2 linked regions of the Sorangium aterium genome follow. The protein of the gene in region 1 interacts with the protein of each later gene in a pairwise test. Links are inferred from orthologs where the notes say so. Each region holds a gene or a part of one and is shown on either strand. Other genes may lie near its edges. The genes, in order: secA and secG.

What was found.
Region 2: the proteins of secA (region 1) and secG interact in binary tests that used the Escherichia coli proteins (3 or more experiments, as listed by UniProt). The link is inferred for Sorangium aterium from one-to-one orthologs.

The regions. Positions count from the first base shown.
Region 1 is NZ_JAQNDK010000002.1:1,347,933-1,358,574, forward strand. Bases 2,651-6,186 are described here. They hold secA (preprotein translocase subunit SecA), read right to left. Parts: upstream 5,872-6,186; coding sequence 2,851-5,871; downstream 2,651-2,850. Other genes in these bases: fsa (fructose-6-phosphate aldolase), read right to left, coding at 2,651-2,713. In the rest of the region: lnt (apolipoprotein N-acyltransferase), read left to right, coding at 1-1,075; POL72_RS20075 (HU family DNA-binding protein), read right to left, coding at 1,062-1,370; rRNA maturation RNase YbeY, read right to left, coding at 1,435-2,091; more of fsa, read right to left, coding at 2,063-2,650; POL72_RS20100 (DNA-binding transcriptional response regulator), read left to right, coding at 6,769-7,476; POL72_RS20105 (Crp/Fnr family transcriptional regulator), read right to left, coding at 7,430-8,188; rpoN (RNA polymerase factor sigma-54), read left to right, coding at 8,532-10,052; POL72_RS20115 (hypothetical protein), read right to left, coding at 10,170-10,451; POL72_RS20120 (hypothetical protein), read left to right, coding at 10,521-10,642. UniProt on the Escherichia coli protein: Required for protein export, interacts with the SecYEG preprotein conducting channel.
Region 2 is NZ_JAQNDK010000005.1:1,332,355-1,342,258, reverse strand. Bases 3,296-6,093 are described here. They hold secG (preprotein translocase subunit SecG), read right to left. Parts: upstream 4,932-6,093; coding sequence 4,659-4,931; downstream 3,296-4,658. Other genes in these bases: POL72_RS43295 (phosphoglycerate kinase), read right to left, coding at 5,878-6,093; tpiA (triose-phosphate isomerase), read right to left, coding at 5,039-5,881; POL72_RS43310 (hypothetical protein), read right to left, coding at 3,296-4,652. Also shown: redox-regulated ATPase YchF, read right to left, coding at 1-1,049; POL72_RS43320 (DegT/DnrJ/EryC1/StrS family aminotransferase), read right to left, coding at 1,223-2,341; POL72_RS43315 (acyltransferase), read right to left, coding at 2,338-3,012; more of POL72_RS43310, read right to left, coding at 3,009-3,295; more of POL72_RS43295, read right to left, coding at 6,094-7,113; gap (type I glyceraldehyde-3-phosphate dehydrogenase), read right to left, coding at 7,118-8,143; trxA (thioredoxin), read right to left, coding at 8,389-8,712; POL72_RS43280 (polyprenol monophosphomannose synthase), read left to right, coding at 9,075-9,797; POL72_RS43275 (serine/threonine protein kinase), read right to left, coding at 9,835-9,904. UniProt on the Escherichia coli protein: Subunit of the protein translocation channel SecYEG. Overexpression of some hybrid proteins has been thought to jam the protein secretion apparatus resulting in cell death; while this may be true it also results in FtsH-mediated degradation of SecY.

The sequences.
Region 1 (10,642 bases):
CGGTGCGCTGCGGATGGCCGCGGTCGAGCGCGCCAGCGCCGGCCTGCCGACGGCGCGGGTCGCGCTCGTCAACCAGGCGGTCGGGCCGCATGAGCGCTGGCAAGCGAAGAACCACCCGCGGATCCTGCGGACCCTGCACGAGCTCACCCGGGAGGCCGAGGCCGGCGGCGCAGAGCTCACCCTCTGGCCCGAGGCGGCGTATCCTTACCCCCTCTCGCACAGCGCCCGGCAGGCGCCGCGCGGCGGTCGAGCGATCCTGGGGCCCGACATCCGCGGCCCCATCCTCGCGGGGCTCATCACCCAGGCGCCGCCCGTGAAGGCCGCCGACGGCGTCGAGGAACGGAACAGCTACAACTCCGCGACCCTCGTGCTCCCTGATGGGAGCATGCAGCCGACGCAGGACAAGCTGCAGCTGCTCTGGTTCGGCGAGACGGTCCCGGGCGGCGCTTACCTGCCCTGGCTGCGGCGCATCTTCCAGAAAAGCGGCGGGCTCATCCCGGGCGCAGAGCCGCGCGCCCTCACGTTGCCCCGAGAGCACGGGCCCGCGCTCCGGATCGGGGTGCTCAACTGTTACGAGGACACGCTCACCGGGGTGGGGCGGCGGATCACCGGGACGCTCGCCCCGAGCCTCCTCGTCAACATCACGAACGACGCCTGGTTCACCGGGAGCGCCGAGCCCGAGCTGCACGCGAGGCTCGCGGTCATGCGTGCCATCGAGCTGCGCCGGGATCTCGTGCGCGCCGTGAACCTCGGCGTCGTGTCGTGGATCGACGCCCGAGGCGTGGTGCGCAGCCGCGACGAGAGCGCAGCGCCGGGGGTGACCTTTGCGACCCCCTCGATCAGGGACACGCCGCTGACGCTCTACACCCGGCTGGGCGACGCCCCGATGGCGACGCTGCTCGCCCTCGCGAGCATCGGCTGTGCGCTCCGGGCGCGACGCTCCACAGCGAAGGCCCCGCAACGAGCCCGGGGCGTCAGCTCGGGGGCGCGACCGCCTGCGGGGCCCCCGGAGCTCGCGCCGCCCGATGCGGCGACGCAAGCTGCGGCCACGGACGCGCCGCTCAGCCGTCCTTGAGCGCCTTGACGGGCGCCGCGCGGAGCTTGCGGCTCGCCGGCTTGCCCTTGATGGTCATCGGCTGCTTCGTGAACGGATTGACGCCTTCCCGGTCCTGCGTGGCCGGGATCTCCTTCGCCTTGATCTTCACGAGGCCCGGAACCGTGACCTCGCCCGGCCCCTCCGGACCGAGCTCTTTCTTCACCAGCTCGCCGAGCGCATCGAGCACGCTGGCCACGGACTTCTTGTCGAGGTGGGTGGCCTCGGCAAGACCGACGATCATCTGCGCCTTGGTCAGCTTGTTCGAACCGGGCATGTCTCCTCCAAGTCGAAAGGGGGCGTCCGTTTAACAAGCGAGGTTTCGCATCGCAAGCGATAACTCATCGCGCCCCCGTCTTCTTTGGCGTCGCGTTTGGCGTCGCGGTGCTGCGATGTGGTTTGATTACAGTGGTGCTGTTGCTTCGAGACGCCGCCGCGACCTCGAGCTCACGGGTCAAATCCGTCATTTCCCGCTCTTCTGCGTCGGTCTTGTGGTCATAGCCGAGCAGGTGGAGCAGGCCGTGCCCGAGCAGCATCGTGATCTCGTCGAGCAGCGGGCGATCTCGCTCGGCGGCCTGCCGCGCGGCCGTGTCGATCGAGACGATCACGTCGCCGAGAAGACCGCGCCACACCGACGGATCCACGGGACCTCGCCGGCCGCGCCTGCGCGAGTTGGCTCCGTTCTGGTCGAGCAGCGGGAAGGCGAGGACGTCGGTCGGCTTGTCCTTGCGCCGGTAGCTGCGGTTGAGCTCGTGGATGGCCTCATCGTTCACCAGGGCGACGGAGAGCTCCACGCCCTCCAACGCGAGGTGGGCGAGCATCTTGCTCGCCCGCCGGCGCACGACCGCTGTCGACACCCCCTTGAAGGGCCCTCCCTGCGTCGTGACGGACACGACCGCGGGGGCCGCCGGGCGGCTCCCGCGGCGCTTCGTCCCCGAGCTCTCCTTGCGCTTCTCGGCCACGGGATCGCTATACCAGCTCGGGGATCTTCTTCGCATCTGCCAAGAACTGCGCGAGCCCGACGTCGGTGAGCGGGTGCTTGATCAGCTGCTTGATGACCTTGAGCGGCATCGTCGCGGCGTGCGAGCCGATCATGGCGGCCTGCACGAAGTGGACGGGGTGCCGTACGCTCGCGGTGAGCACCTGCGTCGAGAGGCCGTAGTTCCTGAAGATGGTCACGACCTGCAGGACGAGATCCATCCCGTCTCCCGCGGCGTCGTCGACGCGCCCGACGAACGGCGACACGAACGTGGCCCCAGCCTTGGCCGCGAGCAGCGCCTGGGCGGCCGAGAAGCAGAGGGTCACGTTCGTCTTGATGCCCTCGGAAGCGAAGATGCGGACGGCCTTGAGCCCCTCGTCGATGAGCGGCACCTTGACCACCACGTTCCGGTGAATCTTCGCGAGCTCGCGACCCTCGCGGAGGATCGCGTCCTTCTCGACCGCCACCACCTCGGCCGAGATGGGGCCGTCGACCACCTCGCAGATCTCGGCGATCGCCCGCTTCGTCGGCTTGCCGGCCTTGGCGAGGAGCGACGGGTTGGTCGTGACGCCGTCGATGACCCCCATCGACTGCGCTTCCCTGATTTCCGCGATATCCCCTGAATCGATGAACACCTTCATGATGCTGCCTCCGGGAACCGATGGATCGGTCCTCAGGCGGTGTTCATGCGGGGGTGAGATGCCGAGGAGCAAGGGCCTGGCAGGGGCCCTCGCTGCCTCGTTCTAGCTATCAGGCGGAGCGGGCAGGAAGCGCCGGCTCAGGCCGTCGCCTCGTCCTCGACACCATGGCACTTGTTGAACGGCTGGCCGCTGCCGCAGGGGCACTCCTGCTCCTGCATGACGGCAGGCTGCGGGAGCGCCGGGGCAGGGTTCGCGCCGATCGGGAGGGACTCGTCGTGCTGCGCGACGGCGTCGAGCAGCGCCGCAGCGTGCCGCTCGCGATCCGCAGCCTCGATCTGCGCCTCTTCCTGCTCGGCGCGCCTGACGTTCACGCTGAAGAGCTTCGTGACCACGTTCGAGGAGACGCGGGCCACCATGTTGACGAACATGTTGTAGCCCTCCTTCTTGTACTCCTGCTTCGGGTCCTTTTGCCCGTAGCCGCGCAGACCGATGCCGTCGCGGAGGTGGTCCATGTCGGTCAGGTGGTCGACCCAGGCCTTGTCGAGCTCCTCCAGGTAGAGGTGGCGGAAGATGCGCAGCGACAGCTCGACGCCGATCTCCTCCTCGCGCTTCTCGTACGCCTTCTCGGCGCGGTCGTAGAGCTCCCGCGCCAGCGTCTCCTGGTCGCCGATGTGCGCGATGTCGTCCGGCAGCTCGACGCCGAAGTGCTCGCGAAAGCCCTGGAAGATGCCGCCCCAGTCCCAGTCCTCCGGCGGCTTGCGGGCCGGGCACGACTCCTCGACCATCGCGCCGATGATCCGGTCCATCAGATCGAGCAGCCGCTCGCGCTGCTCGGTGAGCGCCAGGGGCATGAGCTCCGAGCACTCGTCGTAGATCTCGAGGACCTTGTCGGCGCGCGACTCGAGCTCGAGCTTCACGCCCCAGCGCGTGTAGATCTCGCGCTGCATGTTCTCGAGCTCGACGAACCGCTCCGTCTTCTCGAAGTCCTTTCGCACGATCTCGCGCCGGTTGCCGTCCGCGTCGAGCGGCATCACCGGGTCGTTCGCGAACATGCCGAGCAGGTAGCCGACGTCCGGCCGGACCAGCTCCACGATGGACGCGAGCGGCTTGATCGTCCGCTTCTCGCCCGTCGGCTTCCCCTCCTCGTCGATGATCTCGGGAGAGTAACGGCCGACGAGCAGCGACTGGCGCATGTCGTAGATCGTCTTGCGCTGCGCGCTCATCACGTCGTCGTACTCGAGCAGGTTCTTGCGGATGTCGAAGTTGCGCTCCTCGACCTTCTTCTGCGCGTTCTCGACGCTCTTCGTCACCCACGGGTGCTCGATGGGCTCGTCGTCGGGCATGCCCATGCGCTCCATCAGGTTCTTCACCCGATCCCCGGCGAAGATGCGCATGAGGTCGTCCTCGAGGGACAGGTAGAACTTCGACGTCCCGGGGTCGCCCTGGCGGCCGGCGCGGCCGCGCAGCTGGTTGTCGATGCGGCGCGACTCGTGCCGCTCGGTGCCCAGGATGTACAGCCCGCCGATCTCGCGGATCTCGTCGCCCTCCGCGGTGCACTCCTTCTTGATCTCCTCGACCAGAGCCTCGAACGCCTCGGGCTCCGCCTCGGGCTGGCGGTTCTGCTCCTTGAACTTGAGCTTGGCGAGCATCTCCGCGTTGCCGCCCAGGATGATGTCCGTCCCGCGACCCGCCATGTTGGTCGAGACCGTGATGGCCCCTTTGCGGCCCGCCTGCGCGACCACGTAGGCCTCGTTCTCGTGGTGCTTCGCGTTCAGCACGTTGTGCTTCACGCCCCGCTTCGTCAGGATCCGGCTGATCGCGGTGCTCTTCTCGACGCTCGTCGTGCCCACCAGGATCGGCTGGCCGAGCTCGTGCTTCTCGAGGATCTCGTTGATGACCGCCGTGAACTTCTCCTTCTCGGTCTTGTAGACGAGATCCTCGTAGTCGACGCGGACCACCGGCTTGTTCGTGGGGATGATGACGCAGTCGAGCTTGTACGTGCTGTGGAACTCCGCCGCTTCCGTGTCCGCGGTGCCGGTCATCCCGGAGAGCTTCTTGTACAGCCGGAAGAGGTTCTGGAAGGTGATCGTCGCCATCGTCCGGCTCTCCTCCTGGATCCGGACGTTCTCCTTCGCCTCGACGGCCTGATGCAGGCCGTCCGACCACCGGCGCCCCGCCAGGACGCGGCCGGTGAACTCATCGATGATGAGCACCTTGCCGTCGCGTACCATGTAGTTGACGTCGCGCTTGTAGAGCGTGTGCGCGCGCAAGCACTGGTTCAGGATGTGTAGCGTCTCGAGGTTCACCGGATCATAGAGGTTCGTGCCCTTGAGCACCTGGAGCGAGGCGAGCAGCCGCTCTGCCGTCTCCACGCCCTCGTCGGTCAGCGTCACCGAGTGCGCCTTCTCGTCGACGGCGTAATGCTCCTCGTTCCGGAGCTGCGGGATCACCTCGTTGATCGTGCGGTACTTGTCGCTCGAGCGCTCCCCCTGCCCGCTGATGATGAGCGGAGTCCGCGCCTCGTCGATGAGGATGGAGTCGACCTCGTCGACGATCGCATAGTGCAGCGGGCGCTGCGCGTACTCGAGCGCCGAGAACTTCATGTTGTCGCGCAGGTAGTCGAAGCCGAACTCGTTGTTCTGGCCGTACGTGATGTCACAGCGGTACGCGTCGCGCTTCTCGGCGTCGCCCTGCTGGTTGACGACCACGCCCGTCGACAGGCCGAGGAAGCCGTACAGCTTGCCCATCCACTCGGCGTCGCGCCGCGCCAGGTAATCGTTCACCGTGACGACGTGGACGCCCTTGCCCTCGAGGGCGTTCAGATAGCAGGGGAGCGTCGCGACCAGCGTCTTGCCCTCGCCGGTGCGCATCTCGGCGATGCAGCCGTTGTGGAGCACCATGCCGCCGATGAGCTGCACGTCGTAATGGCGCATCTTGAGCGCGCGCCTCGACGCCTCGCGGCAGACCGCGAACGCCGGGACCAGGATGTCGTCCAGCGTCGCCCCGTTGGCGAGCTTCTCCTTGAACTCCGCCGTCTTTGCCCGGAGCTGGGCGTCCGAGAGCTTCTGCAGCTCCGGCTCCATCCTGCTGATCACCTCGACCCGGGGTCGCATGCGGCGGATGGCACGCTCGTGCGAGGTGCCGAAAATCTTCTTCATCGCCCAAGTGAACATCTTTACGTGCCTTGGCTCCGCGGCGGTCAGGTGGGAGGAGAGGGTCCGGCCGAGGAACGCGAACGTAGTCGCGCCGCGGGCGTCGCGCAATTCCGGGACCGCGCGCGCGGTCGACGACGCCGCCGAGGCGATCCGCTGGAGGCCGCCGGAGGCCGTCCGAGGCTCCGCGGCCCGGGCCCCATCACGCGTTCGTCCTCAAATCCGCGCGCGGCCCGACGACGAACGCTCGTCCCCGCGCCGCGCGCCCAGCGGACCACGACCGTCCCGGGCTACCCGGCGGAGGCGCCCCGGGGCGGCGCGTCACGCCGCGAGCTGGTCGAGTCCTCCAGGCGCCAAGCCGTGGTGCACGAGGGGGGACTCGAACCCCCAAGCCTAGCGGCGCCGGAACCTAAAACCGGTGCGTATACCAATTCCGCCACTCGTGCGCGCGGACGCTTGTGGCACCCCACGCCAGCCTCATCAAGCGGGAAAATCAGTTTGCTGCGTTGCGCCGAACGCGTCAGGTCGGGGCAGCGCGAGCGGTCCGGACATGTGGCCCGCGGTACGTCGAGCCTGGAGCAACCGGCGGATCGGCGGACCGCGCCGCCCTGGAGGGGCCGCAAACCTGGGCTGGCCCGTGCGCACGAACCGCCCACCGACGGCCAAGGACGCGGTGGGCAAGCCGACAGGGTGGGGGGGCGCTCTTCGTCGGGGCGGAGAGGCGCTGCGGAGGGAGCGCGAAATGGGCACAGCGGCGGCCCCGGGGTCGGCGGGGCAGCCTCACCGGCAGCGACGCTCGAACGACCGGGTTGCCGCCGAGAACAGGGGAAACGAGGCCCGGGCGGCGGCGGCGCCTCCCCCTCGGCACGTGCGTTGCGAAGGGGGGACCGTCCGCGGACGCGGATGCTGCCGCTGAACGACGGAGGGGGCGCGCTCGTCGCCGTCCTCGTCGATGCGGGGCAATTCGACTGCAAGCCGCAGGGATACCCGATGACGTACCAACCGAACGTTCTCCTCCTCGATCAGGACCATGTCCTCCGGAGGGCCACGGCGCTCCTCCTCTGCAACCGCGGCGCGCTCGTCAGCCCGGCCGCGACCTTGGAGGAAGCGATCTCCCTCTCCCGCGAGCGCGTCTACGACGTCGCGCTGATCGATCTCGCCCCCGGAACGAAAGGCGCCCGGGAGATCCTGGGCCGCCTGCGGCGCGAGGGCACGATGCCCCGGCGGGTTATCTTCTGTGCCGACGAGCCGGCCTCGTGCGACGGCACGGACGACGTCAGCGAGGTCCTGCTCAAGCCGTACGCCTTCGGTCGGCTGCTCAGCACGATCTTCGTCGACCTCCGCGCCCGGGAATCCACGCAGTCCGGGATCTTTCCTCGCCTCCGTCTGGTCCAGGGCGAGATCGGCGAGCTGGAGGGGAGCCGCCCGAGCGCGCCTGGCGCTGCGGCGGGCGTGGAAGGCGCGGGAGGCCGCCCCGCAGAGCGGCGCACCTTCATCGAGCCGAACGGCGCCGCGGTGTACCGGCTCCAGCGCAGGCCGCGCAGCGGCCCCTCCGGGCGGACGCTCAGGCCGTCGCGGCGTGCGCCTCGAGGTGCTCGCCATCCCGGATGACGATCCGCCGCCGGTCGAACGCGATCAGGCCGGCGCGCTTCAGCTTGCCCAGCAGCAGGGTGACCGTCTCGCGGGTGGACCCGATCAGCAGCGCGATGTCCGCGTGCGTGAACGGCGCCGACACCAGCTGTCCAGCGGTGTGGGGCTGCCCCCAGCGCCGCGCAGCGGCGCGGAGGAACTCGATCAGGCGCGCTTCGACCGTGCAGAGGAGCAGCGAGCCGAGGCGCGCCTCGGTCTCGAGCTTGCGCGCCACGAGCGCCGCGGCGAGCGCGCCGCGGAGCGCCGCGTCGGACGCGAGCTGCCGCTCGAGACCGGCGAGCGGCACCACGAGCGCGTCCCCCTCGTCGAGCACCGTCGCGCTCTCGGAGGAGACCGTCGCGCCCGCGAGGGCGCCCTCGCCGACGAGGTCGCCGGGCCCGCGGTGCCCGAGCGGAACCACCCGACCGTCGGCGACGCGCTCGACCTTCACGCGACCCGCCCCGATCAGGAACAGGTGCCTCGGCGGCGCATCCTGCTGGCAAACGCACTGCCTGCGCGTGAGCCGCTCGACCCTGCCGAGCTCGAACAGCGCACGCCGGCTCGGCGAGGCCAGCGACGCGAGGGGCGAGCGAGACAGGATCCGCTCCTTCTCGACATCCGGCGACGACGCCCCGCCGCGCACGCCCTCCATCCCGTGCCCGCGCGTAGGTCCGCGCACCTTCGGCTTTCCCATCGCGCCTTCGCCCAACCTTTCGGGATTTCAAGCCTCCCGATCGGCGGCCGATAGTGCAACGATCGGCAGATGGGGGCCAATCCGAACTGGCTGCGGGCAGAGCTCCGCGCGGGGCGAAAAATCTACCGCGGCGAAGGCTGAAACCATGTTCAGCGGTGTAGGATGCAAGCCCTGCGCTATTTTTTGGTGCAGACGTGAAAGCAAGACCCGGGCCGCTGCCCCGTTCGATGCTACGTTGGGGGTGAGGCCACCAATGAGACACTCGATGGCACGAACCTCGCGCAATGCCCCGGCCCCCGTTCGGCGGGTGGCGCTGGCGGCGAACTGAGAGAAGGAGCTCCTCATGGGCATGGAGATGAAGCTCCAGTTCAAGCTGTCGCAGCAGCTTGTGATGACCCCGCAGCTGGTGCAGGCCATCCGGCTGCTGCAGCTCTCACGGCTCGAGCTGGTCGACGAGATCAGGAAGGAGCTGGACGGCAACCCTGTCCTCGCGGACGACATGACCGACCCGAAGGCGCGGGACGGCGACAAGGCGGATCAGCGGGGGAGGAACGCCGACCTGCCCACGGAGCAGCGGCTCGAGAACGGCGAGCGGTTCGACCGAGACACCGACATCGCGGCGCGCGAGACGGAGAAGCGGGTCAAGGAGGTGGACTGGGAGCAATTCCTGGAAAACAGGCAGCTCCAGCAGGCCATGCCCGCGCACCGGGGCGGCTTCGAAGAGCTGCCGCCGATCGACCAGAACCTGACGAAGCCGTCGAACCTGCGCGACCACCTGCTCTGGCAGCTCCAGATGAGCGATTTCGTCGAGAACGAGCGGCAGTTCGCGCTGCTCGTCATCGGCAACCTCGACGAGAAGGGGTACCTCGACCTCAAGGGGGGCGAACGTCCGGACGGCACGAAGGGGCCCGACATCAGCCTCGTGGACCTGGCGCGGGAGGCGGAGCTCCACCCCGAGGACGCCGAGGAGGTGCTGTCGATGATCCAGCGCTTCGATCCGGTCGGGGTCGCGGCCCGCGACCTGTCGGAGTGCCTGCGGGTGCAGGCGGAGGTGCTGGGCTTCGACGACATCGAGATGGCCATCATCAAGGACCACCTCCACAACGTGGAGCGGCGCAACTTCCCCGCGATCGCGAAGGCGCTGAAGATCCCGCTGGAGGACGTCTACGACGCGGTCCAGGAGATCCAGAAGCTGGAGAGCGTGCCGGCGCGCAACTTCGCCGAGGTCGACGAGAAGACCATCGCCATCACCCCGGACGTGTACGTCATCAAGGACGGCACCCAGTTCGTCGTCACCGACAACGACAAGGGGCTCCAGCGGCTCTACATCAACGAGAACCTCGCCCAGCGGATGCTCCGGGACCCGAAGGCGAAGGAGTTCATCAGCGAGAAGCTCCGGAGCGCGCAGTGGCTGATCCGGGCCATCGAGCAGCGGCGGCGCACGATCATCAAGGTGACCGAGTGCATCGTCGAGAAGCAGCGCGAGTTCCTCGAGCGCGGCGTGGGCTACCTGAAGCCCATGATCCTCAGGGACGTCGCCGAGTCGGTGGGCATGCACGAGTCGACCATCTCCCGCGTGACGTCGAACAAGTACGTGCACACGCCCCAGGGGCTCTTCGAGCTGAAGTACTTCTTCAACTCATCCATCCACAGGGTCGCCGACGAAGACATCGCCTCGGAGAGCGTCAAGCAGGCGATCAAGAAGATCATCGTGGCCGAGGACAAGTCGAACCCCTACAGCGACCAGGCGATCGTCAAGATCCTCGAGGAGACGGACGGCATCAAGATCGCCCGCCGCACCGTGGCCAAGTACCGCGAGATGCTCGGCATCCTGAGCTCGTCGAAGCGCAAGAAGATGTTCTGAGCCGCGGCGGCCGGCCGCGGTCGCCCGCCCCTCGCCACGCCCACCCTCACGGCCCCGAGCCATGCCCGCCGAACCGATCACGGCTGCCCAGATCTTCGAGCGCTTCTTCGCGCCGCACTACCCGCCCGACGCGCTCGCCGACCTGGCAGGCGTGCGCTCCGCGGACGCGAACCCGGCGGGAAACCCGTCGATCCTGGCCCAGATCGACCACGCAGCGGAGGTGTTCGCCCGCCTCGCGCCCGCGGCGTTCGGCGCGCCCGACCTCGGGCTCGACTTCTCCGATGCGTCGGTCCACCGGCTGGGCGCGGCGCTGACGCGCGAGCGACGCGACGCCTGGCTCGCGCCCGCAGGCGAATCCAGCGGCGCGCCGGCGGCGAGCGGGGGCGGAGATGCTCCCATGCTCGTCACCCTCGTGACGCACGGGGCGCTCTACGTCGGGGCGTGCGTCGTGAAGAACCACGGCGGGAAGTGGCAGGTCCGGAGCCCCTGTGGGAGTCGCTGGTCCGGCTCGAGTCGCGCGCAGGGACGGGCGATCTCGCGATCTTCCAGTGGTGGCTCAAGGCGCTCAGCGACGAGGAGATCGGCCGCGG
Region 2 (9,904 bases), on another replicon or contig:
ACGTACGTCTTGCCCTCGACGCGCAGCTTGCCGGCGGCGCGGATGGCGGCCTCGGTCCTGTGCTCGACGAGGTCGTCCACCCTGTAGACCTCCGCCCGGATGAAGCCCTTCTCGAAATCGCTGTGGATGACCCCCGCGGCCTGCGGCGCCGTACACCCGATCGGGATCGTCCAGGCGCGGATCTCCTTGGGACCGGCCGTGTAGTAGCTCTGGAGGCCGAGCAGCCGGTAGGCCTCGCGCGCGAGCGTCGAGAGCGCCGGCTCCTTCATGCCGAGGCTCTCGAGCATCTCCTTGCGCTCGTCGGGCGCGAGCTCGTTCAGCTCCGCCTCGAGCTTGCTGCAGACCGGCACGACGCCGCTGCCCTCGGAGGCGGCGCGCTCGCGCACCTTCGTCGCGAGCGGGCCCGTGCCGGAGACGTCGGACTCGTCGACGTTCGCCACGTAGAGGACCTTCTTCGCCGTGATGAGGCCGAACGTCTTCACGACCTTCCGCTGCTCGTCGTCGAAGGAGAGCCCGCGGACGGGCTTTCCGGCCTGGAGCGCCTCGAGGCACTTCTCCATGAGCGCGATCTTCGGGAGGAGCTCCTTGTCGCCCTTGGCCTGCTTCCGCGTGCGCTCCAGCATCCCCTCGAGGGAGCCGAGGTCGGCCAGCATCAGCTCCGTCTCGATCGTGTCGATGTCGCGGAGCGGGTCGACCCCGCCGTCGACGTGCACGACGTCCGCGAGCGTGAAGCAGCGGACCACGTGGAGGATGGCATCTACCTCACGGATATGACTCAGGAATTTGTTCCCGAGCCCCTCGCCCGTGCTCGCGCCGCGCACGAGCCCGGCGATGTCGACCACCTGCACCATGGCGGGGATGATCTTCTCGGTCTTGATGAACTTCGCGAGCGTCGTGAGCCGGTCGTCAGGGACAGGGACGGCGCCGACGTTGGGCTCGATCGTGCAGAAGGGGTAATTCTGCGCCTCGGCCTTGGCGGCCGTCAGCGCGTTGAACAGGGTGCTCTTGCCCACGTTGGGCAGTCCGACGATGCCAACCTCGACGCTCATGGCGCGCACGTCTAGCACAGGCAGGGTCGCGCGGCCCTTCCCCGTGGGCAGGACCGCCCCAGCGAGATTCCCGGTTTGCCCGCGCCGCCGTCCACCGCCAGCGCCCAGCGCGGCCCGGCGCGCGGAGGGTCACCGACGCGGCGCCTTGACGCCGCTGCGCCGAAGCGTCTGGTTCAACCGAAAAATGAAGCGATGGCGGCCGCCACGCGGGTGACTTCGTCGCCTGTGAGCTCGGGAAAGATGGGGAGCGCGAGCGTGTCGCGCGCCGCCGCCTCCGCGACCGGAAGGGAGCCCTCCGGCGGGCCAAGCTGCGCGAAGCAAGGCTGGAGGTGGAGCGGCGCGGGATAATAAATCTCGGTGCCGATGCCCTGCTCCGCAAGCGAGCTCCGCAGCGGATCGCGCAGAGAGGCATCCTTCAGGCGAATGACATACTGATTGAACGTATGCCCCGCAGCGCCGGCGTCCGGCAGCGTCAGCGGCAGATCTCGCCCGCCGAGCAGCGCGGCATACCGCGCGGCGTGCTCGCGCCGCCGCTCGAGGAGCGCGCCGAGCCGCGGGAGCTTGCGGCGGAGGAGCGCCGCCTGGAGCGCGTCGAGCCGGAAGTTGCCGCCGATACGGGTGTGATGGTGCTTCCTCCGAGCGCCCTGCGCCCTGAGCGTCCGGACGCGCTCCGCGAGCTTGTCGTCGTCGGTGGTCGCGAGCCCGCCATCGCCGAAACCGCCGAGGTTCTTGGTCGGGAAGAACGAGAAGCACCCCATGAGCCCGAGCGCCCCCGCGCGGCGGCCGCCGCGCTCGGCGCCGAACGCCTGGGCCGCGTCCTCGATGACCGGCAGGCCACGGCCGCCCGCGATCGCGAGGAGCTCATCCATGGGCGCGCAGTCGCCGAAGAGGTGGACGGCGAGGATCGCCCGGGTGCGCTCCGTCAGGGCGCGCGCCGTCGAGGCGGGGTCGATGTTCAACGAGCCAGGGAGCACGTCCGCGAAGACCGGCGTGGCGCCGGAGCGGTGGATGGCGCCCGCGGTCGCGAAGAACGTGTATGCGGGGCACACGACCTCGTCGCCCGCGCCGACGCCGAGCGCCATCAGCGCGACGAGCAGCGCGTCGGTGCCGGAAGAGACGCCGATCGCGTGCCGGACGCCGAGGTACGCGGCGCACTCCGACTCGAAGGCCTCGACCTCCGGACCGAGGATGTAGTGGCCGCTCCGGAGGACGGACTGGAACACGGCGGAGAGCTCGTCCTGCAGGGCGAGATCTCCGCGGGCTCGATCGAAGAAGGGAACAGGGGCGGTCATCCGTCGGTGTCCTCCGCGGAGAGGGGATCGCGGTAATGGCGCGTGGCCGCGGCGCGGGGCCGGGCGAGCGGCGCGTCCTCGTCGAGGTCGAGACAGCGGACGATGTCGCCGCGGCGCTCGTAGCGATAGCCGCTCTCGGGGCAGCGCAGGAGGCCGTCGCGCGCGGCGACGAGCTTGTGACCGTGGCGGCTCATCCAGCCGGTGCGCCGGGCCGGCACGCCGGTGACGAGCGCATAGTCGGGCACGTCGCGCGTGACGACCGCGCCGGCGCCGACGAACGCATGGCGCCCTATCGTGACGCCGCAGACGATGGTGGCATTGGCGCCCACGGTGGCGCCGCGACGGATGCGCGTCGTGTCGAGGAACGCGCGGCGGTCGATCGGGGCACGCGGGTTGACGACGTTGGTGAGCACCGCGGACGGGCCGAGGAACACGTCGTCCTCGACCAGCGTGCCGTCATAAAGAGACACGTTGTTCTGGATCCGGACGCCATCGCCGATGACGGCGGTGCCCGCGACGAAGACGTTCTGGCCGAGGACGCAGGCGCGGCCGATCCGCGCCCCCGCCGAGATATGGCAGAAGTGCCACACCTTCGTCCCCTCGCCGATGTCGCAGGGCTCGTCGATGCACGCAGACGGGTGCGCGAAGAAGGGCTTTGCAGGCTCGCTCATGGCGCCCTGTCCGCGGGGCCGCTGGGGCCACCCTCCGGCAGGGCCCCCAGCGCGCCGCCTGCCGGAGGCACCGGCCAGATCCCCCAGGCGCCGCGCGTCGCGAGCGGCGGGCCGGCGAAATCGATGACGGGCGGCCTGACGCGCCCGATGAGGTAGGCGGCGCCCAGGCCGGCGGCGCGGCGCGCGAGCGAGGCCGGGTCCTCGAAGCTCGAGCGGACAGGCGGATCACGGGGATCGATCGAGCGATCGGGGTGAACCCCCTCGGGACGCCCCAGGGCGGCGAGCGCCGCGAGGTGGCCATAGTCGACGACCTCGAGGAGGAGGGGCGCGGAAGGAGGCGTGAGCTCCGCGGCGACGCGGCCGATGGCGACCTCGTCCCTCCGCGGATTGAAGTGCTCGCGGCGCAGGTGCGGCCGGAAGAAGGCGCCGAGGGCGAGCACCACCAGCAGCGCGCCGCCGAGGGCGCGCCGCGCGCCGGCCGAGGCGCCCCGGAACGCGCGCGCCGAGAGATCCCCGACGGCGAGCGCGAGCAAGAGCAGCGCGAGGAGGGTCGCTCGCTCGGGGTGGTGGGTGGGCGCGCCGTCGCGCACGAGGGCGAGCGAGAGCGCCGCGATCTGGAAGGCGGCGACCGCGCCGGGGAGCGCGTACGGACGGGCCGCGCGAAGGAGCGGCGGGAGCGGGCGCGCTGCCCCCGGCGCAGCGCCGCGGCGGGCGCGCCAGGCGACGAGGGCGATGGCGATGGGCCACACGAAGAGCTCCGGCTCCTCGCGGACCATCGCGGCAGGGTACGCGAAGAGCCGCAGCAGGGCGCCGTCGCCGCCCGGGCCGATCGCGCTGCGGTAGGAGGCGACGCGGGCGAGGAAATGCAGCGCGTCGCCGTGGGCGGCGCGGTTCCACGCGATCCACGCGGCGGGCCCGGCGAGCGCGATGAGCGCGGCGAGCGCGAGCTTCGCCTGCGCGCCGCGGCCCTGGCCGAGGCGGGCGGCGGCGAGCAGCGCCATCGCCGCGAAGGCGACGGCGACGGACCAGGGCTCGTAGCGGGAGAGCGTCGCGAGCACGAGCGCGAACGCGCCGAGGAGGGCGCGTCCGGCCGGGGGCGCAGGCCCGGCCGGCGGCGTGACGAGCGACGCCACCGCGAACAGCGACAGGGCGGCGGTCGGCAGCTCGGGGACCGTCGCCACGCCGAGGCAAGCGCTCCAGGGAAAGGCGCCGGCGAGCAGGGCGCCGGCGAGCGCGGCGCGGCGGTCGCCCGTGATCCAGCGGGCGGAGAGGTGGACGAGCGCGGCCGAAGCGAGGCCGAGGGCGAAGGCGATGGCGCGGGCGACCTCGAGGGTCGGCGCGAAGACCCGGAAGAGCGCGCCGTTGAGCCAGAAAGGGACAGGCAGCCAGCTCGTCCCCGTCGGGTCGAGCCGGGGCGCGTGGGCCCACGCCTGCGCGAGGACCACGCGCGCGAAGTCGTCGTCGCTCACCGCCCGGAAGCCGAGCGCGAGGACCAGGGCGGAGACGACCGCCTTGGCGAGGGCGACGAGGGCAAGGTCGCGCGCGAAAGGGACGGAGGCGGCCGACGCCGCCTCCACGGACGACCCCACGTCGAGCGCCCTGCCCGCTTCCCTCCCCGGCGCGGGGGCGGGCCCCAGCACGCGAGCCTACTTTTCCTGGGACTTCTCGAACTCGCGCAGCTCGCGGTCGCCTGCCGACGAGAGGTAGGCGAGCGACACGCTCGTCGCCATGAAGACGGCAGCGCAGACGGCCGTGAGGCGGGTCATGAAGTTGCCTGCGCCGCGGCCGCCGAACACCTGCGCCGTCGCGCCGCCCATGGCCGAGCCCATCCCGCCCCCGCGGCCCTGCTGGAGGAGCACGACGAGGATGAGGAACAGACAGACGAACACGTGCACGATGTTGAGGAGCGTGTGAAGCATCGGCGTCTTTCAGCTGGGTGAGTCTGGCCCGCGCGAGGGGCCCAGGGGGGCAAGTGGGCGGCAGGACAGGCCGGCGCTCCCGCGGCGAGACGGGAGCGGCCTGCGATCTACCCCTGTTCCGCGCGCTCCGCCAGTCGGTGAGCGGCCTCGACGATCTTGGCGAAGCCAGCGGCGTCGAGCGAAGCCCCTCCGACCAGCGCGCCGTCGATGTCGTCCTGGGCGAGCAGCGCCTCGGCGTTGTCGGCCTTGACGCTGCCGCCGTAGAGGATGCGCGTGACGCCCGCGAGGTCCTCCGAGGCCTTCGCGAGCAGGCCGCGGATGAACGCGTGCACCTCCTGAGCGTCCTCGGCGCGCGCGACCTTGCCCGTCCCGATCGCCCAGACCGGCTCGTAGGCGATGACGCCGAAGCCGGGCTGCTTCGCGAGCTCGTCGAGGACGGCGCGGACCTGCCGTTCGACCACGGCGAGCGTGTCACCCGCCTCGCGCTGCTCGAGCGTCTCGCCGACGCAGACGATGGGGCGCAGCTCGGCGGCCATCGCCGAGGCGACCTTCCGGGCGACCGACTCGTCGGTCTCGGCGAAGAGCTGCCGCCGCTCGCTGTGCCCGAGGATCACCCAGGTCGCGCCCGCGTCCTTGAGCATGCCCGAGGAGATCTCGCCGGTGAACGCCCCGGAGACCTCCGCGCTCATGTTCTGCGCGGCGATGCCGACCTCGCTCTTCGCCTCCGCGAGCTCGTGGGCCACGGCGGCGATCGCCGTGAACGGCGGAGCGACCACCACCTCGGCCCGGGTGAGCTCACGCGTCGCCTTGGCGACGGCCGCCGAGAGAGGACATGCGTCCTGGCCCCCGGCGTTCATCTTCCAGTTGCCGGCGATGAGCGGACGACGCGAGGCCGCCCGCGAGGCGGCTCCCGCCTCCCCGGGCGTGCCCCCATCGTTCACGGGCTTCACTCGCTCACCTCGGCCGACCGGAGCGCCTCGACGCCCGGGAGACGCTTGCCCTCGATGAGCTCGAGCGAAGCGCCGCCGCCGGTCGAGATGTGATCGAAGCCCTTGGCGATGTGCTCGCCGGCCTGCTTGACCGCCGCCGCGCTGTCGCCGCCGCCGACCACCGTGAAGCCGGAGGCGCCGCTCATGATGCGCGCGACGTCGAACGTGCCCTTGGAGAAGGCGGGCGTCTCGAAGAGGCCCATCGGGCCGTTCCAGAACACCGTCTTCGCCCTCTCGATCGCCTGGCCGAACTGCTCGATCGACCGGGGGCCGATGTCGAGCGCCATCGTGCCCTCGGGGATCGCGTCGACGGACGCGGGCTCGCCCTGCGTCGCGTCGATGCTCGAGGCGACGACGGCATCGACGGGCAGGAGGAGCTGGATGCCCCGATCGCGCGCCTTGCTCATGATCGTGCGCGCCAGCGGGAGCTTGTCCTCCTCGATCCGGCTCTTCTGCAGGTTCTTGCCCTGCGCGGCGAGGAAGGTGTTCGCCATCGCGCCGCCGATGCACAGGGTGTCGACCACGTTGAGGAGCGCCTCGACGACGTCGATCTTGTCGGAGACCTTGGCGCCGCCGAGGACGGCGACGTAAGGCTTCTCCGGGCGATCGACGAGCCGGGTCAGCGCCTTGAGCTCCTTCTGGAGGAGGAGGCCGGCGGCGCGCTCGCGCATGAGGCGCGGCAGCGCGTGCACCGACGCGTGGGCGCGGTGCACGGCGCCGAAGGCGTCGTCGACGTAGACGTCGCAGAGCTCGGCGAGCTGGCGCGCGAAGCCCTCGTCGTCCTTCTCCTCCTCCTCGTGGAAGCGGAGGTTCTCGAGGAGGCAGATCTGGCCCGCCCGGAGGTCGTAGATGACCTTCTTGGGCGAGTCGCCGACACAGTCGTCCGGCAGGTGGACCTCGTAGCCCGTGAGCTCACTGAGCCGCCCCCCGCACGGCTCCAGCGAGAGCCCCTCGGTCTTGCCCGGCTTCGGGCGGCCGAGGTGCGACGCGAGGATCACCTTCGCGCCCGCCTCCATGACGAGCTTGATCGTCGGGATCGCCTCGCGGATGCGCGAGTCGTCCGTGATCTTGCCCGTCTTCTTGTCGAGCGGGACGTTGAAGTCGACGCGGATGAAGACGCGCTTGCCGCTGAGGCCAGCAGCGCCCCCGGCGGCGGCGAGGTCTTCGACGGAGCGGATTCCGGTGAGCTTCACGGCGCTAGACGCCCTTCCTCGCCACGAGCTGCGCGAGGTCGATCATGCGGTTCGAGAAGCCCCACTCGTTGTCGTACCACGAGAAGATCTTCGCGAAGCGATCGCCGAGGACCGACGTCATGGTCGAGTCGAAGGTGCTCGACGCGGGCGAGCCGATGAAGTCGCCCGAGACGAGCTCCCGATCGGTGTAGTTGAGGACGTCCTTCATCGGCCCCTGCTCGGCGGCCTGCTTCATCGCGGCGTGGATGCTCTCCTTCGTGATCGGCTTCTCGGTCTCGAGGGTGAGGTCCACGAGCGAGACGTCGACCGTGGGGACGCGGATCGCGAGCCCGTCGAACTTGCCCTTGAGCGCCGGGATGACCTCGGACAGCGCCTTCGCGGCGCCGGTGCTCGAGGGGATCATGTTGACGGCGGCGGCGCGCGCGCGGCGCAGGTCGCCCTTGCGGTGCGGGATGTCGAGCAGGTGCTGGTCGTTCGTGTACGAGTGGACCGTCGTCATCAGGCCGCGGACGATGCCGAAGTTGTCGAGCATCACCTTGGCGATGGGGGCGAGGCAGTTCGTCGTGCAGGAGCCGCACGAGATGACCGTGTGCTTCTGCGCGTCGTAGAGCTCGTCGTTCACGCCCATCACGACCGTGAGGTCGTGGCCCTTGGCCGGCGCGCTGATGATGACGCGCTTGGCGCCCGCGTTGATGTGGCCGGCGGCCTTCGCCTTGTCCGTGAAGAGGCCGGTGCACTCGAGGACGATGTCGACGCCGAGGCTCTTCCACGGCAGCTCGGCCGGATCCTTCAGCGCGAGGACCTCGATCTTCCGATCGCCGATGCTGATGTGCTTGTCGCCGTGACCGACCTTCGCCGCCTTGAACTCGCGGTGGATCGAGTCGTACTGGAAGAGGTGGGCGAGCGTCGCCGGATCCGTCAGGTCGTTGATGGCGACCAGCTCGATATCCTTCACGCCGCGCTCGTAAAGCGCGCGGACAATGCAGCGTCCGATGCGCCCAAAACCGTTAATTGCGATCTTCGTCGCCATCGCGAACTCCTGGGAAAGTGGCCGGCGCGAGTCGTAGTCACCTCGCGCGCGACGGTCAAGCAAAGCCTCAGCCGCGGGGCGCCGGCGACGTGGAGCGCCGGCGGCGGCGGGGCCGCGGCCGGCTGGCCGGAGCGGCGCCTCGCCGGGAGGGCTTTCGGTCGGTATTTGGGGTGGTTTCGGTCTGTGGGAAGGGGAGCGCTGGCGCGCTCGGGCGCTGTCGCGCCGGCGTCACGCGCGGCCGCGGATCAGACGCCGAGCTCCCGGAGGAGCTTCTCCTTGCTCGCGACGCCGGTGTACGAGCCCGCCTTCTCGCCACCCCGGAACAGGATGCACGTCGGAACGGCGCGGACGTTGTACTTCTGGGCGAGCTTGGGCGCCGCGTCGATGTCGAGCTTGCCGACCTTCAGCGTGCCCTGGGACTCCTTGGCGATCGTCTCGACGATCGGCGCGAGCTGCTTGCAGGGTCCGCACCAGGTGGCCGTGAAGTCCACGAGCACGGGGATCGGGGAGTTGATGACCTCGGACTCGAAATTCTCGTTGGTGAAGGTGACGACGTGCTCGCCTGCCATGATTGTCTCCGTCGGTGCCGCGCTGTTCATGTTCGGGGCCGCGCGGGTGGTGCGCGGGGCGCGCCCCGTGGGTTGACCGAGGCCGCGCCAGCCTATCGGCCCGATGCAGAGCGGACGCCCTGTCGGGAAAGGAAAGTACCCGGCGCGCACGCCTCCGGCAACCCACAAGGCGCTCGCGGCGCACCCCGCGGAACCTTCCGCCTGCGCCATCGTTTTGGTAGATCGCCCGGCGCCGGAGCGCCCCTGCTGGCCGACGCGGCGGAGGCCTGAGCGCGAGCGGACGCCCGCGAACCCGGCGCGCGGCGCTGCACGGTGCGCACGACCACGCGTGCGAGCGCCCGCTCGCGCGGCGCCGAGCCAGGATGGCCCCCCGAACCCTCATCATCACGCCGACGTACAACGAGCGAGACAACCTCGCCGAGTTCGTGAGCTCCGTCCTCGCGGCGGCCCCGGACGCGCACGTGCTCGTCGTGGACGACGCGTCGCCCGACGGGACCGGCGCCCTCGGCGACGAGCTCGCCGCGCGCGACGGGCGCGTCCGGGTGCTCCACCGCGCGGCGAAGCGCGGGCTCGGCACGGCCTACCTGGAGGGCTTCCAGCGCGCGCTGGACGGCGGCTACGACGTCGCGCTCGAGATGGACGCCGACCTCTCGCACGACCCGCGCCACCTGCCGGCGTTCCTCGACGCGATCGCCCGGGGCGCCGACGTCGTCCTCGGCTCGCGCAACATGCCGGGCGGCGGCGTGGAGGGCTGGGGCCTCGGGCGGCACGTGCTCTCGAAGGGCGGCTCCCTCTACGCGCGGACCATCCTGGGGGTCGGCATCCGTGACCTCACGACCGGCTACAAGGCGTTCACGCGGCGCGCGCTCCTCTCGCTCGATCTCGGCAGCGTGCGCTCGAACGGCTACGCCTTCCAGATCGAGACGACCTACCGCGCGCTGCGCAAAGGGCTCCGCGTGGTCGAGGTGCCGATCGTGTTCGTCGACCGCCGCGCAGGCCGCTCGAAGATGAGCCGCCGGATCTTCGCCGAGGCGATCGTCGAGGTCTTCCGCCTGAAGCTCGACGCCGCGCGCGGCCGCATCTGATCGCGCGGCCCCGCCGGAGCGCGAGCGCGCGCTGGGCTCAGCGCTCCCCCGCGCGAGGCGGCCGCGACCCGGCGTGCGCGCGGCCGTGCTCATCGGCCTCCAGCTCG